One region of the Curtobacterium herbarum genome, then DNA from elsewhere that is predicted to be linked to it. Evidence: predicted binding sites of a transcription regulator. Region 1 holds the regulator's gene; each other region holds the start of a gene.

Region 1 (4,759 bases):
CGTCGGTCGGCGGCTCCCAGGTGGCGAGCCGCACCGAGGCGGTCGGTTCCAGCAGGACCAGCTGGCGGCGTGCCTCCCGGCCGTCCTCCGTCGCCGCCGCACCCGCACCGCCGGCGAGCTGGGCCGTCGTCACCGGGGCGACCACCTCGGGGACCCGGGCGCGCACGGCCTGCTTCGCGGCCTCCTGCGCGATCGCCGCCCATCGGGCGCGACCCTTCTCGACCTTCGGGCCGTCCCAGCGCGACACGCTGCGCGCCGCAGACCACGGCACGACCCGGTCGACACCGATCTCGGTCGCGGCCTGCACGGCCATCTCGTCACGGCCGCCCTTGGCGAGCGCCTGCACGAGGGTCAGCGCGGGTCGCGGCGCCGGTTCGACGCCGACCGACGCGACCGTGAGCAGGAGCGAGTCCTTGCCCACCGTCGCGACCGTGCCGGCGACGACCGTGCCGCGGCCGTCCGAGAGCCGGAGCTGCTCGCCGACACGCACCCGCGACACCGTCACGGCGTGGCGACCCTCGGCGCCGTCGAGCGCCACCTGGCCGCCCACCGTGACGTCGTCGAGGGTGTCGACGAGGTAGAGCGAGGCCATCAGAAGTTGAAGAACCGGTCGCGGATCTTGCCGAACATGCCCTGCTGGAAGCGGGACAGCTGCGGGGAGCCGGCCTTGTGCGACTTCGCGAGCTGTTCGACCAGCTGCCGTTCCTTGTGCGAGAGCTTGCTCGGCGTGACGACCTGGATGCCGACCTTGAGGTCCCCTCGGCCGGAGCCACGGAGCTTCGTGACGCCGCGGTCCTTGATGACGAGCACGTCGGCGCTCTGCACGCCCGGGCGGAGTTCGAGCTCCACCGGTCCGTCGAGACCGTCGATCGTCGTCGTGGCACCGAGGATCGCGTCGGTCATCGGGACCTCGAGCGTGGCGAGCAGGTCGTCGCCGTCGCGGCTGAAGACGTCGTGGTGCCGGACGCGGACCTCGAGGTACAGGTCGCCGGCGGGGCCACCGGCGGGGCCGACCTCGCCCTGACCGGGCATCTGCAGGCGGAGGCCCGAGTCGACGCCGGCGGGCACGTCGACCGGCACGGTGCGACGGGCGCGGACGCGGCCCTGGCCCTGGCAGGTCGGGCACGGGTTCGGGATGACGGTGCCGTAGCCGCGGCAGGTGCCACAGGGGGCGCTCGTCACGACGTTGCCGAGGAGCGAGCGGACCTGGCGCTGGATGTGGCCGGTCCCACCGCAGATGTCGCACGTCTGCGGGCTCGTGCCGGGGGCGCAGCAGGAACCGGCGCACGTGTCGCAGAGCACCGCGGTGTCGACCTCGAGGTCCTTGTGCGTGCCGAAGACGACCTCGTCCAGGTCGACCTCGAGTCGGAGCAGGGCGTCGCCACCGCGCTCGGCACGGCTGCGCGGACCGGTCCCCCGGCCGCCGCCACCACCGCCGCCACCGAAGAAGGCGTCGAAGATGTCGCTGAACCCGCCGGCACCGGCGCCGAACCCGCCGTCCTGGGGGCCGGCGTCGAAGCGGCGGCGCTGCTCGGGGTCACTCAGGACGTCGTACGCGTGCGTGACGTCCTTGAAGCGTTCTGCGGCGTCGGGACTCGGGTTCACGTCCGGGTGCAGTTCGCGGGCGAGCCGCCGGTACGCCTTCTTGATGTCGGCGTCGGAGGCGTCGCGCGGGACGCCGAGGACGTCGTAGTGGTCTGCCAAGTGTTCCTCAGGGGGTGCGTGGGTGGACGGGGTGGGAGGGGCGTCCGGCGATCAGTTCTCGCCGAGCAGCCGGGACAGGTAACGGGCGACCGCTCGGACGGCGGCCATGTTCGTGCCGTAGTCCATCCTGGTCGGACCGAGGACGCCCAGTCGGGCGATCTCACCGCGGGCGGCCAGGTAGCCGCCGGCGACGATGCTCGTGGCGTCGAGACCGTACTCGGCGTTCTCACGCCCGATGCTCGCCGCCACGGCGATGTCGTCGACCTGCATCTCGCCGAACAACCGGAGCAGGGTGACCTGTTCCTCGATCGCCTCGAGCACGGGGAAGAGCCCGCCGGAGAAGTCCTGCTCGCTCTTCGCCAGGTTCGCGGCGCCCGCCATCAGCAGGCGGTCCTGCCGGTTGGCGGCGACCTGTTCGACCAGGCTGGCGACCACGACACCGGCGAGCGGCTGGACCGCGGGCCGGAGCTGGCCGGGGATCGCGCGGAGCGCCGGCGGGGCGTCCTGCAGCGGGAGCCCGACGGTCGCGCCGTTGACCAGGGTGCGGAGTTCGGCGAGCGCGGACTCGTCGAAGGGCACGTCCGTCTCGATGACGCGCTGCTCGACCCGGGCGGTGTCCGTGATGAGGACCACCATCAACCGGGTGTCGGCGAGCCGGACGAGCTCGACGTGCTGGACCCGGGCGTGCCCCATCGTCGGGTACTGCACGAGGGCCACCTGGTTCGTCAGCTGGCTGAGCAGCCGGACGGTGCGGGTGAGGACGTCGTCGAGGTCGTTCGAGGCGCCCAGGAACGTCTCGATCGCCTGACGCTGTGCGCCGGAGAGCGGGCGGGCGGCGGCCAGGTGGTCGACGAACACCCGGTAGCCCTTGTCGGTGGGGACCCGGCCGGACGAGGTGTGCGGGGCGATGATGAGCTGCTCGTCCTCGAGCTGGGCCATGTCGTTGCGGATCGTCGCGGCGCTGACCCCGAAGGCGTGCCGGTCGACGATGGTCTTCGAGCCGACGGGTTCGCGCGAGGCGACGTAGTCACGCACGATGGCCTTGAGGACCTCGAGGCTCCGTTCGCTGACCATCGGTTCCCTCCGCTCCTGTCGTTCCGCACCGGCTGGCACTCTCACATGCCGAGTGCTGATCCTACGCCTGACCGCCGACCGGACGGGACTTCTCCACGGGCGTCTCGGTACGCTGCGGGCATGAGCGACGGACACGGACCCGGCGGACCCGGCGACCAGTACCCGGGCGGCGGGCAGCCCGCCGGCGGCAAGGCGGGCGGGCAGTACGGCGGTGGGCAGTACGGCGGCGGCCAGCAGCCCGGGGACCAGTACCCCGCCGGCTACCGGCCCCCGCAGCCGATGACCCCGGAGGACCAGCGGCTCTGGGCGACCCTGACGCACGTCGGCGGCATCTTCTCGAACGTCCTGGTGCCCGTCATCGCCTTCTTCGTGCTGCGTGACCGCGGGCAGTTCGTCCGGGAGCACACCCGGGTGGCGCTGAACTTCCACATCACGATGGCCATCGCCTACTTCGCCGGGATCCTGACGTCGGTGCTCGGCATCGGCTTCCTCGTCATCACGGCCGCCGGCATCGTCTCGATCGTCTTCGGCATCCTGGCCGCCCTCGCCGCGAACCAGGGGCAGTTCTACCGCTACCCGCTCGCGATCGAGTTCATCAAGCAGTAGCGAACGCGCGCCCCAGCGACCACGTGCACGCGGCGCCGTCCGCTCAGTCGAGCAGGTCGCGCACCACGGCGTCGGCGAGCAGCCGTCCGGACAGCGTCAGCTCGAGCGTCCCGCCCAGCGCCGCCCGCCCGTCCACGAGACCACGTGCGATGAGGCCGGCGACGCGGCCACGCGCCTCCCGGCGGAGCTCGTCGATCCGCAGCTCACCGCGGACCCGCGCCGCGAGCAGGACCCGCTCGACGTACCGGGTCTCGTCGTCCAGGGTCTCGCGGCCCGCGGCCGGGGACACGTCCTGCAGCACCTTGCCCGCGTAGGCGGCCGGGTGCTTGACGTTCCACCAGCGGGTGCCGGCGACGGCCGAGTGTGCGCCCGGGCCGATGCCCCACCAGTCGTGGCCCTTCCAGTAGGACAGGTTGTGCCGGCTGGCGTGCTCGGGGCCGCGCGACCAGTTCGAGACCTCGTACCAGTCGTAGCCGGCGTCGCCGAGCACCTGGTCGGCGAGCTCGTACATGTCGGCAGCCAGGTCGTCGTCCGGCGCGGGCAGTTCGCCGCGTGCGACGGCCCGGCCCATCGCGGTGCCGTCCTCGACGATCAGCGAGTACGCCGACACGTGGTCCGGGGCGCAGGCGATGGCCGCGTCGAGCGAGGTGCGCCAGTCGTCGAGCGACTCCCCCGGCGTCGAGTAGATGAGGTCGAGGCTGACGTCGAGGCCCTGCTGCTTCGCCAGGTCCACCACGACCGGCACCCGCTCGGGGTCGTGCGTGCGGTCGAGGGTCGCGAGCACGTGCGGCACCGCGGACTGCATGCCGTAGCTCATCCGGGTGAAGCCGGCGCGCTGCAGCGTCGCGATCGAGTCCGCGTCGACGGAGTCCGGGTTCGCCTCGGTCGTGACCTCGGCACCGGGCACGATCCCCCACGTGTCGTCGATCGCCCGGAGGATCATCGCCAGGTCGGACGCCGGCAGCATCGTCGGGGTGCCGCCGCCGAAGAACACCGTCGAGACCGGGCGACGCGGGACCCCGGAGCGCTCGAGCACCTGGTCCGCGAACGCGATCTCGCGCAGGGCGTGGCCGGCGTAGTCGTCACGCCGCACCCCGCGCAGTTCGGACGCCGTGTACGTGTTGAAGTCGCAGTAGCCGCAGCGCACCCGGCAGAAGGGCACGTGCACGTAGACGCCGAACGGGACGTCGCCCGCTCCGGCTGCCGGTGCGACCAGTCCGTCCGACGGAGCGGGATCGGCGATCGGGAGAGCACTCGGCATGGAGTCCATTGTCCGTCATCATGGACGGCATGGAGCACCACCCGGTCAGCACCACGGTCCTGTGGGACATCGACGGCACCCTCGTGCGCAACGCCGCGTCACCGGGGAACCTGT
Region 2 (4,759 bases), 1.8 Mb from region 1:
TGGCGGCGCACCGGTACGACTTCTCGTTCTCCGGGCTGAAGACCGCCGTCGCCCGCTGGGTCGAGCGGTGCCGCGACGAGGGCCGCGAGGTCCCGGTCGCCGACGTCGCCGCGAGCTTCCGGGAGGCCGTGGTCGACGTGCTCCTCACCAAGGCCCTCAACGCCTGCCGGGACACCGGTGTCGACCGACTGCTCCTGGGCGGTGGGGTGGTCGCGAACGCCCGACTGCGACAGGTCGCCGAGGAACGCTGCGCCGCGGCCGGTGTGGCCCTGCGGATCCCGCCGTTCGACCTGTGCACGGACAACGGGGCGATGATCGCGGCCGTCGGGGCCCGGCTCGTCGCCGAGGGGCACGCGCCGAGCGACCTCGGCATCGCGGCGGACTCCACCCTGCCGGTGACGACCGTCCAGGTCTGAGCCGGTCTCCCGAACCGCTCAGGGACCCGTGTGGGAGGATCGGCCCCGGTGATCGAGTGGTCGCCAGGAGGGTGCCACGTGTCCGATCTGAACGACCGATCGAAGCCGGACGAGACGTCCCGGCAGGCGCAGCCGGGCCCAGACGGGCAGCAGGGCCAGGGATGGCAGCAGCCGGGGCAGTACGGGCAGCCCCAGCAGTACGGTCAGCCGCAGCAGTACGGCCAGCCCGGGCAGTACGGCGCCGGTCAGCAGAACCCGTACGGCACACCCGACCCCTACGCAAAGCAGAACCCGTACGCCCAGCAGAACCCGTACGCTGCGCCGCAGTACGCCGCCGCCGACCCGTACCGTGCCAGTACCCACAACCCGTACGCCCCGCAGAAGACCAGCACCCTGGCGATCCTGTCGATCATCTTCGCCCTCGGCGGCGTCGTCCTCGGTCCGCTCCTGATCCTGACGAGCCCGGCCGGCGCGATCATGGGTCACGTCGCCCTCGGTCGCATCAAGCAGACCGGGGAACAGGGTCGTGGCCTGGCACTCGCGGGCATCATCGGCGGGTGGATCCTGACCGGGCTCTTCATCCTCCTGGTCGTCGTGATCATCGTCGTCGCGTCGACGATCGACCAGTCTGGGGTCAGCGGCTGGGACGGCACGGGCGGCGGGAGCGCCGCGCTCGTCGGCTGACCGCGCCCGCCTGACCGCGACCGCGCCGCCTGACCGCGGTCGCCGGACCGCGACCGCGCCGCCTGACCCTGGCCGTACCCGGTCGCTCAGCCGGCCACGTCGGTGAGGCGCTCGCACAGGACGGCGGTGTGTCGTCCCTCCAGTCGGGTGAGCACGAGCGTGACGCGACCGCGGCCCCGCAGACGCAACCGCTTGCGGAACTCGGCCGGGTCCACGTCGACCCCGCGCTTCTTGATCTCCACCGTGCCGATGTCGTCCGCGGCCAGGCGTGCGGCCAGCCGCTTGACGTCGAGCGGCATCGTGTCGAGCACGCGGAACCCCTGCGCGAACGGGGTGACGACGGCCCGGTCCGAGCTGACGTACGCGATGCCCTCGGAGAGCATCCGGCCGTCGATCGAACGGGCGAGGTCCCCGACCAGCCGCGCGCGGATCACGGCGCCGTCGGGCTCGTAGAGGTAGCCACTGAGTGGTCCGACCTCGACGTCCTCGGCGTCGGCTGCGCCGGTCAGCTCGGCGATGCCGTGCGGGCCGACGACGGTCGCGGCACGGCGGATCCCGGGGCGGGCGAGCGGGCCGAACCACAGGGCGAGTTCGACGACCTCCCGGTCGACGGAGGTCCACTGCGCCTCGGCGGTGTCCGGGATCAGGTCGCGGTCGATGCCGGGCCCGAGCTTCACGCCGGTCGGGGTCGTCGTGGCCGCCGCGAACACGGTGTCGAGCGACGGCGACCAGTCGTCGGGATCGGCCAGGCGCCGGGTGTCCGAGTGCCCGCTCGTCCGCCGGGCCGGGTCCATCCACACCCCGTCGACGGTGGACAGGTCGAACGAGGCGGCGTCGCCGAGGGCGACCCGGGCGTTCGGCCACGGCGCCAGGTTGTGCGTCGCGACGGCCGCCGTCACCTCGTCGCGGTCGACCGCCGTGACGTCGAGGTCGAGCGCCGCCATCGCGAGGGCGTCCCCGCCGATCCCGCAGCCGAGGTCCGCGACCCGCCCCAGGCCAGCGGCCGCGAACCGCCCGGCGTGCTGCGCGGCGACCTGCAGCCGGGTGGCCTGCTCGAGCCCCGCCTCGGTGAAGAGCATGCGCGCGGCGAAGTCGCCGAACTTGCCGCGGGCCTTCTGTCGCAGCTTCGCCTGGGTGAGGACAGCCGCCACCAGGGCCGGGTCGTGGCCCTCGGCCCGCAGCCGGGACACGACCCGGACGATCTCGCCGCCGTCGGAGACCGAGGGCGTACGGTCGAGCAGGTCCATCCCGGCCGGGGTCAGCAGCTGGGTGAGTTCGGCGGCGTCCATGCCCCGATCCTCCCAGGCGGCGGACACGGCCGCGGCGCACTGGCACTCGGATTGACCGAGTGCCAGTGACGTCCTACAGTTGGGGTTGGCACTCTCCCGAGGGAAGTGCCAACCCGGTTTTCGTCAGTACCGAACACGTACCGAGAAAGAAGAGGTCACCGTGGCCGTCAGCATCAAGCCGCTCGAAGATCGCATCGTCATCCGACAGGTGGAGGCGGAGCAGACCACCGCGTCCGGTCTGGTCATCCCGGACACCGCGAAGGAGAAGCCCCAGGAGGGCGAGGTCGTCGCCGTGGGCCCGGGTCGCATCGACGACAACGGCAACCGCGTGCCGCTCGACGTCGCCGTCGGCGACAAGGTCATCTACTCGAAGTACGGCGGCACCGAGGTCAAGTACTCGGGCGAGGACCTGCTGGTCCTCTCCGCCCGCGACGTCCTCGCGGTCATCGAGCACTGACACCTGCTCCACGAACGCCCCGTCGGCCTGGCCGGCGGGGCGTTCGTCGTCTGCCGGGAGGCCCGCCCCAGCACCCGACGTCGGCTCGCGTTCCTAGGATGGTTCCGTGAGTGAACCGAGTCCCACGCGCCCGGCGCGCAGCGAGGCATCCGTCGGCGTCGTGCAGGCGCTCGTCGCCTACGGACTCTGGGGCCTGATGCCCCTGCTCTTCGCCGCGATGGCCCCCGCCGGCGCGTTCGAGATCGTGTCGTGGCGGATCGTCTTCGGCCTGGTGTTCTGCGCCGTCGCGATCCTCGCCACCCGCTCGTGGCTGCGGACCCGTGCCCTGCTCGTGCAGCCCCGGGTGATGGGGATCATGGGCATCGCCGCCGGACTCATCCTGGTGAACTGGACCGTGTACGTCGCTGCGACGACCACCGGCCACACCGTCGAGGCCGCGCTCGGGTACTTCATCAACCCGCTCGTGACCATCGCCCTGGGCATCGTGGTGCTCCGCGAACGCCTGCGGCCGCTGCAGTGGATCGCGGTCGGCATCAGTGTCGTCGCGGTCGTCGTCATCGCGGTCGGGTACGGGCGGATGCCGTGGATCTCCCTGGCGCTGGCGTTCTCGTTCGGGCTCTACGGTCTGGTGAAGAAGCGCGTCGGCGGGACCGTGGACGCACTGAGCGGGCTGACGATCGAGACCGTGTGGCTGCTGCCGATCGCGGTCGGCGCGCTCGTGGTGCTCGGGGTGACCGGACTCGCGGGCGGGCTGACCTTCGCCGGCGAGGGTGGGGTGCACGTCCTGATCACGGTGCTGACCGGGCCGGCGACCGCGGTGCCGCTGCTGCTGTTCGCGTCCTCGGCCCGTCGGGTCAGCCTGTCGACGCTCGGGTTGACGCAGTACCTCGCACCCGTGATGCAGCTGCTCGTCGGGGTGCTCGTGCAGCACGAGGCGATGTCGCCCTCGCGGTGGGTCGGCTTCGGTGTGGTCTGGTTCGCGCTGGTGCTGCTCACGATCGACTCGTTCACCGCTGCGCGGCGGAGTGCCCGGCGCGACCCCGTGCCGGAGCCGGCCTGAGCTGACGGGGGCGGGGCGGGCCTCCCGTCCGTCGCCTGCTCGTTCGGCCGACCCCGCGGCACGCGAACGGCCCCCGGGAGCTGGTGCTCCCGGGGGCCGTCGTGGTGCTGGTGCGGTTACTTCGAGACCGAGCCCTGGATGGCGCTCTGGTAGACCGGCTTGTTGTCCTTGTCGAACTTGTAGATGCCGATGTAGGCGCTCGACGGGTCGTTCTTCTTGTCGAACGGGCCGATGCCGGACGGGCCGGTGTAGTGGATGTCCTTGCCACTGTCCAGCAGGGCCTTGCAGTCCTTGAACGTCGAGCACTCGGTGCCACCGTCGGCGCCGGACACCGCAGCCATGTTGGCCTGGATGGTGCCGGAGTCGGTGCCCTTGCCCTTCACCGCGGCGAGGGCGGCGAGGGTGGTGGCGTCGTAGGACTCAGCGGCGTACGAGAAGTCGGCGAGGTCCTTGCCGGAGGACTTCTTGTAGAACTCGACCAGACGCTGCTTCAGCTCGTCCTTCGGGCTGGCACCGGGGATGGTGCCCTGGGCGCCGTCGAGGGTGCCCTTGTCGAAGTCCTTCGAGTAGTCCGCGGTGTTGCCGTCGGACATGTAGATCTTCGCCTTGTTCCCCTGCGAGACGAGCTCAGGGATGATCGACTTCGTCTCGTCGAAGGCCAGGACGACGATCGCGTCGGGCTTCGTGGCGAGTGCCGCGGTCACCTCGGACGAGAACGTGGTCTGTCCGGGCGGGAACTCCTGGCCCTTGCCCTTGGCGCCGTAGACGACCTGGCCGCCGGCGGCCTCGACGGCCGCCTGCACGGAGTTGCGGAGACCGGTGCCGTACGTGTCGTTGAAGACCAGGAACGCGA
Region 3 (4,759 bases), 1.6 Mb from region 1:
TTCACGGCGAAACCGTTGTCTCGCTGCTGGTCGTGTCGGAAGACGTCGCGCTCACGATGGTGGTCGCCGTCGTACTCGAGCGCGATCCGGTGGTCCGGCCACGCCATGTCGACGCGGCCGAGGAACCGCCCCGCGTCGTCGTGGACGTCGACGTTCAGCTCCGGCTCGTCGAACCCCGCCTCGACGACCGCCAACCGCCACCAGGTCTCCATCGCCGATTCGGAGCCCACCCGGACGAGTTCGAGCGCGGCACGAGCCCTGACGACATGTCGAGCACCCGGCACGACGGCCGCCCGCAGATCGTCGATGGTCGCGAGCTGGCTCCTCCCGACGACGTGGTCCCCCACCGCCACGAGGGCTCCGACCCCGAGCAGTCCCGCGCACTGGAACCACGTGTCCGCTGGACTCGACAGTCTCCGGCCGTCGAGTTCGACCAGGACCGGTTCGGCGATCCGGTGGCTGACCACGCCGGGCCGTCGCATACGGACGCCATCCCCGATCGTCGAGACGTGCACCTCGCCGTCCTGCGCGGCCCGCGGGAGTGGTGCACCCCAGAGCCGGGCCGCAGTGGTGTGGCTGAAGAACTGGTCGGGAGCCATGACGAGCGCGACGGCGGCGACGAACTCCGAGAAACCTCGTCGTCCGGCTCGGTCGCGGACGCCGTGGACTGGGATGTCGAGGTCCCGTCGACGCAGTCGCTCGGCGGTGATGCCGGCGTCGACGGCGTCCCGCACCCGGAACGGTCGTTCGTGCCACGGATCGGGAAGGGGTCGTGGTGTGCGCATCCCCGAGCTTCGGACACGCGTGTGGGGCGCGCGCAGTCGTTGACGCATCTGTGGAGAACGACGGTTGCCGCGCCTCCAGTGCGGGACGAGCCAGCCCCGTACGCGCCCGAGCGCACGTCGCCGACCGGTCACGAAGCGTCGCTCTGGCGGGTGGAGAACGACGTTTCCTGACCGCTCGGCGGAGGTGAGCGGGGAGTCGTGACCGGTCGGCGGGCCGCCGAGCACCAGCCCGCCCGCCGGCCCGGCCCGCGCACGCGGAAGGGCCCCCGCACGCGAAGCGTACGAGGGCCCGTGCCGAGCAGGTCCGGACTAGAAGTCCATGCCACCTGTGGGGTCGCCGGCCGGCATGGCCGGGTTCTTCTCCGGCTTGTCGGCCACGACGGCCTCGGTCGTGAGGAACAGACCGGCGATCGACGCGGCGTTCTGCAGCGCCGAGCGCGTGACCTTGGCGGGGTCGATGATGCCCGCGGCGATCAGGTCGACGTACTCACCGGTCGCGGCGTTGAGGCCCCAACCGGACTCGAGCTCGCGGACCCGAGCAGCGACGACACCCGGCTCGAGACCGGCGTTGAGCGCGATCTGCTTGAGCGGTGCGTCGATGGCGACGCGGACGATGTTCGCGCCGGTCGCCTCGTCGCCCTCGAGCGAGAGACCGTCGAGCGCGACCTTGCCGGCCTGGATGAGGGCGACGCCACCACCGGCGACGATGCCCTCTTCGACGGCAGCCTTCGCGTTGCGGACGGCGTCCTCGATGCGGTGCTTGCGCTCCTTGAGCTCGACCTCGGTCGCGGCACCCGCCTTGATGACGGCGACGCCACCGGCGAGCTTCGCGAGGCGCTCCTGGAGCTTCTCGCGGTCGTAGTCGGAGTCGGTCGCCTCGATCTCGGAGCGGATCTGACGGACGCGGCCGGCGATCTGCTCAGCGTCGCCGGCACCCTCGACGATGGTCGTCTCGTCCTTGGTGATGACGACCTTGCGGGCACGACCGAGGAGGTCGAGCGTCGCGTTCTCGAGCTTGAGGCCGACCTCTTCCGAGATGACCTGGCCACCGGTGAGGATCGCGATGTCCTGCAGCATGGCCTTGCGACGGTCGCCGAAGCCCGGGGCCTTGACGGCGACGGACTTGAAGATGCCGCGGATCTTGTTCACGACGAGCGTGGCCAGGGCCTCGCCGTCGACGTCCTCGGCGATGATCAGGAGCTGCTTGCCCGCCTGGATCACCTTGTCGACGACCGGCAGGAGGTCCTTGATGTTCGAGATCTTCGAGTTGACGATCAGGACGTACGCGTCTTCGAAGACGGCTTCCTGACGCTCGGGATCGGTCACGAAGTACTGCGACAGGTAGCCCTTGTCGAAGCGCATGCCCTCGGTCAGCTCGAGCTCGGTGCCGAAGGTGTTCGACTCCTCGACGGTGACGACACCTTCCTTGCCGACCTTGTCGATGGCCTCGGCGATGAGCGCGCCGATGGTCGGGTCAGCGGCCGAGATCGACGCGGTGGCGGCGATCTGGTCCTTGGTCTCGATCTCCTTGGCGTCGGCGAGCAGCTGCTCGGAGACGGCCGCGACGGCCTTCTCGATGCCGCGCTTCAGGGAGATGGGGTCGGCGCCGGCTGCGACGTTGCGCAGGCCTTCACGGACGAGCGCCTGGGCGAGCACCGTTGCGGTGGTCGTGCCGTCACCGGCGACGTCGTCGGTCTTCTTGGCGACCTCCTTGACGAGCTCCGCACCGATCTTCTCGTACGGGTCGTCGAGCTCGATCTCCTTGGCGATGGAGACACCGTCGTTCGTGATCGTGGGGGCGCCCCACTTCTTCTCGAGGACGACGTTGCGGCCGCGCGGGCCGAGCGTCACCTTCACGGCGTCGGCCAGCTGGTTGAGGCCGCGCTCGAGGCCGCGTCGGGCCTCTTCGTTGAAAGCAATGATCTTTGCCATGTGAGTTCTTCGTCCCTCCCGGACGTCGTCATCGGGGTCGTTCTGGCACTCAGTGTGACCGAGTGCCAAGCCCGATTCTGGCACTCGCCACCCGAGAGTGCAACACAGTCGGGAGGCTCGCCCCGCTTCCCCAGGTCGGCCCACGATCCGAGCGCCCCGCCGGACACGACGGCTGCGCCGACACGACGAACGCGTCGCCCCCGGAGGGACGACGCGTTCGTGAGCGGTTCTGCGACTCAGGCGGGGCGGACCGACTCGGCCTGCGGGCCCTTCGACCCGGTCCCGACGTCGAACGTCACCGCCTGGCCCTCCTCGAGGACCTTGTAGCCGTTCATGTCGATGGCCGAGTAGTGCACGAACACGTCCTGGCCCCCTCCATCCACGGTGATGAAGCCGAAGCCCTTCTCGGCGTTGAACCACTTCACGGTTCCGTTGGCCATGTTCCTTGCTCCCTGCGGTACTGCTGGTGCGAACGACGGCGCCATCGCAAATGGCATCCGTCGGGTCCGAGGCCGTGTCGCCTCTCCCGATCACGCGGCACCGCCTCTGAAGTGAGGACATGTCGCGATCACGGGGTGACCACTGGTGACTCTGACCGAGTGTCACGATTTCGGCAAGGGGTGTGACACCTATTTCACGCGGCGAGCCACGATCCGCAACCTGCCGGAAACACAGGACCCCGGAACAGCGGGCTCAGCCGGTGAAGTCAGCGCCGAGGACGACCGAGACGTCGGCGTTCGGGAAGGCCGACGACTGCTGCACCGCGGAGGTCCCGAGCGACTTCGCGATGCCCTGGGCGACCGCTGCCTGTGACGCCTGCTGGTAGTAGACGATGGTCTGCGTCGACCCGGTGGTACCGGCGTCGCCCGTGGACGTCACCTTCCACCCGGCGCCGGTGAGCTTCGACGAGGCGTTCGCGGCGAGCCCCGTCGTCGAGGTCCCGTTCAGCACGACGAGGGTGGTCGACCCCTGGTCGGTCGGGGACCCACCCGCCGCCGGTGCCGCGGTGGAGGCCTGGTCCGACGGCTCCGAACCGGCCGACGCACCGCTGGTCGGGGTCGAGCTCGCCGAGGAGGACGGTGCCGACGAGGCCCCACCGCTGCCCTCGGTGAACTGCACGCTGCCGTTGGCGAGCGCGAGCACGAGCACACCGGCGCCGACCAGGACACCCGTCGCGAGTGCTGCCCAGGCGAACACGACCCACCCGCCACCCCGACGGGCGGCACCGCGGTGCGCGCCGACGCGTGGGCCGTCGGTGACGTCGTCGAACCGGTCTCGCGGGAATCTCGTCATCGTTCCTCTTCACGTCCTTCGTGGTCGGCCGGGGGCGCGACGAAACTGCGGGCGGCACGGGCACTGGTCCGGGCCCGGCGGAGACGCTGCAGCCGGGTCACCAGCTGCGGGTCGTACGCCAGGGCCGCCGGCGAGTCGATCACCCGGTTCAGCACCTGGTAGTACCGCGTCGGCGACATGTCGAACTCGACGCGGATCTCCGCTTCCTTCGTCCGGTCGTGCCGTGCCCGCTCGTGCTCGAACGCGAGCACGTGCTTGGCGAGCTCGGTGAGCTCGTCGGTGGGGAGGGCGGTCACACTGGTTCCGATCGCGGGCGGGTTGCAGGTCTCGCACATCGTAGGGGCGCTCGGCAGGTCGACCCTGACACGGCGCTGGACTGTCGCGGAACCCGCTCAGCCCAGCGCGCGGCCGAACCACCGGACCCGGGTGCCGAACGCGTCGGACACGGCGAGCGCCCGGCCGTCGAGGGACAGCGTCGCGAACGCGTCCGGATCGGCGGCCTCGACGTCCGCCGGCAGCGTCGCGGCGACCCCGGCGAGGATCCCGGTGCGCTCGAGCGCCACCCACCGGACACGCCGCTCGCGCAGGCGGTCGACCAATCGCTGCCGTCCGGCACCCGGCACGTAGACCAGGGTGCCGGTGGTCAGCACGACCGGCTCGCAGTCGTCGGGCAGCGCGTCGAGGGCCCGGTCCAGGTCCTCCGGCACGCGGCCGCGGATCCGGACGGGAGGCGCCACCAGCGTCGCCCG

What was found. The regulator HrcA, encoded in region 1, represses chaperone genes, less so after heat shock. The targets are predictions, from matches to a motif close to TTNGCACTCGNNNNNNNCGAGTGCNAA.
Region 2: a site for HrcA is predicted at 2,429-2,455, ahead of groES (co-chaperone GroES). Genes of this name have one in related genera too.
Region 3: a site for HrcA is predicted at 2,760-2,786, ahead of groL (chaperonin GroEL). Genes of this name have one in related genera too.

Annotation. Positions count from the first base shown of each region.
Region 1 is NZ_JAFBBT010000001.1:2,088,535-2,093,293, forward strand. Features, by position in the region: gene JOD51_RS10015 (16S rRNA (uracil(1498)-N(3))-methyltransferase) at 1-592, opposite strand, end outside; gene dnaJ (molecular chaperone DnaJ) at 592-1,704, opposite strand; gene hrcA (heat-inducible transcriptional repressor HrcA) at 1,756-2,778, opposite strand; gene JOD51_RS10030 (DUF4870 domain-containing protein) at 2,899-3,384, shown strand; gene hemW (radical SAM family heme chaperone HemW) at 3,428-4,645, opposite strand; gene JOD51_RS10040 (HAD family hydrolase) at 4,675-4,759, shown strand, end outside.
Region 2 is NZ_JAFBBT010000001.1:326,846-331,604, forward strand. Features, by position in the region: gene tsaD (tRNA (adenosine(37)-N6)-threonylcarbamoyltransferase complex transferase subunit TsaD) at 1-416, shown strand, start outside; gene JOD51_RS01715 (DUF4190 domain-containing protein) at 495-1,100, shown strand; gene JOD51_RS01720 (class I SAM-dependent methyltransferase) at 1,187-2,389, opposite strand; gene groES (co-chaperone GroES) at 2,550-2,846, shown strand; gene rarD (EamA family transporter RarD) at 2,953-3,906, shown strand; gene JOD51_RS01735 (ABC transporter substrate-binding protein) at 4,023-4,759, opposite strand, start outside.
Region 3 is NZ_JAFBBT010000001.1:482,790-487,548, reverse strand. Features, by position in the region: gene JOD51_RS02425 (putative endonuclease domain-containing protein) at 1-734, opposite strand, end outside; gene groL (chaperonin GroEL) at 1,095-2,717, opposite strand; gene JOD51_RS02415 (cold-shock protein) at 2,954-3,157, opposite strand; gene JOD51_RS02410 (LytR C-terminal domain-containing protein) at 3,411-4,010, opposite strand; gene JOD51_RS02405 (DUF3263 domain-containing protein) at 4,007-4,306, opposite strand; gene JOD51_RS02400 (DUF2332 family protein) at 4,403-4,759, opposite strand, start outside.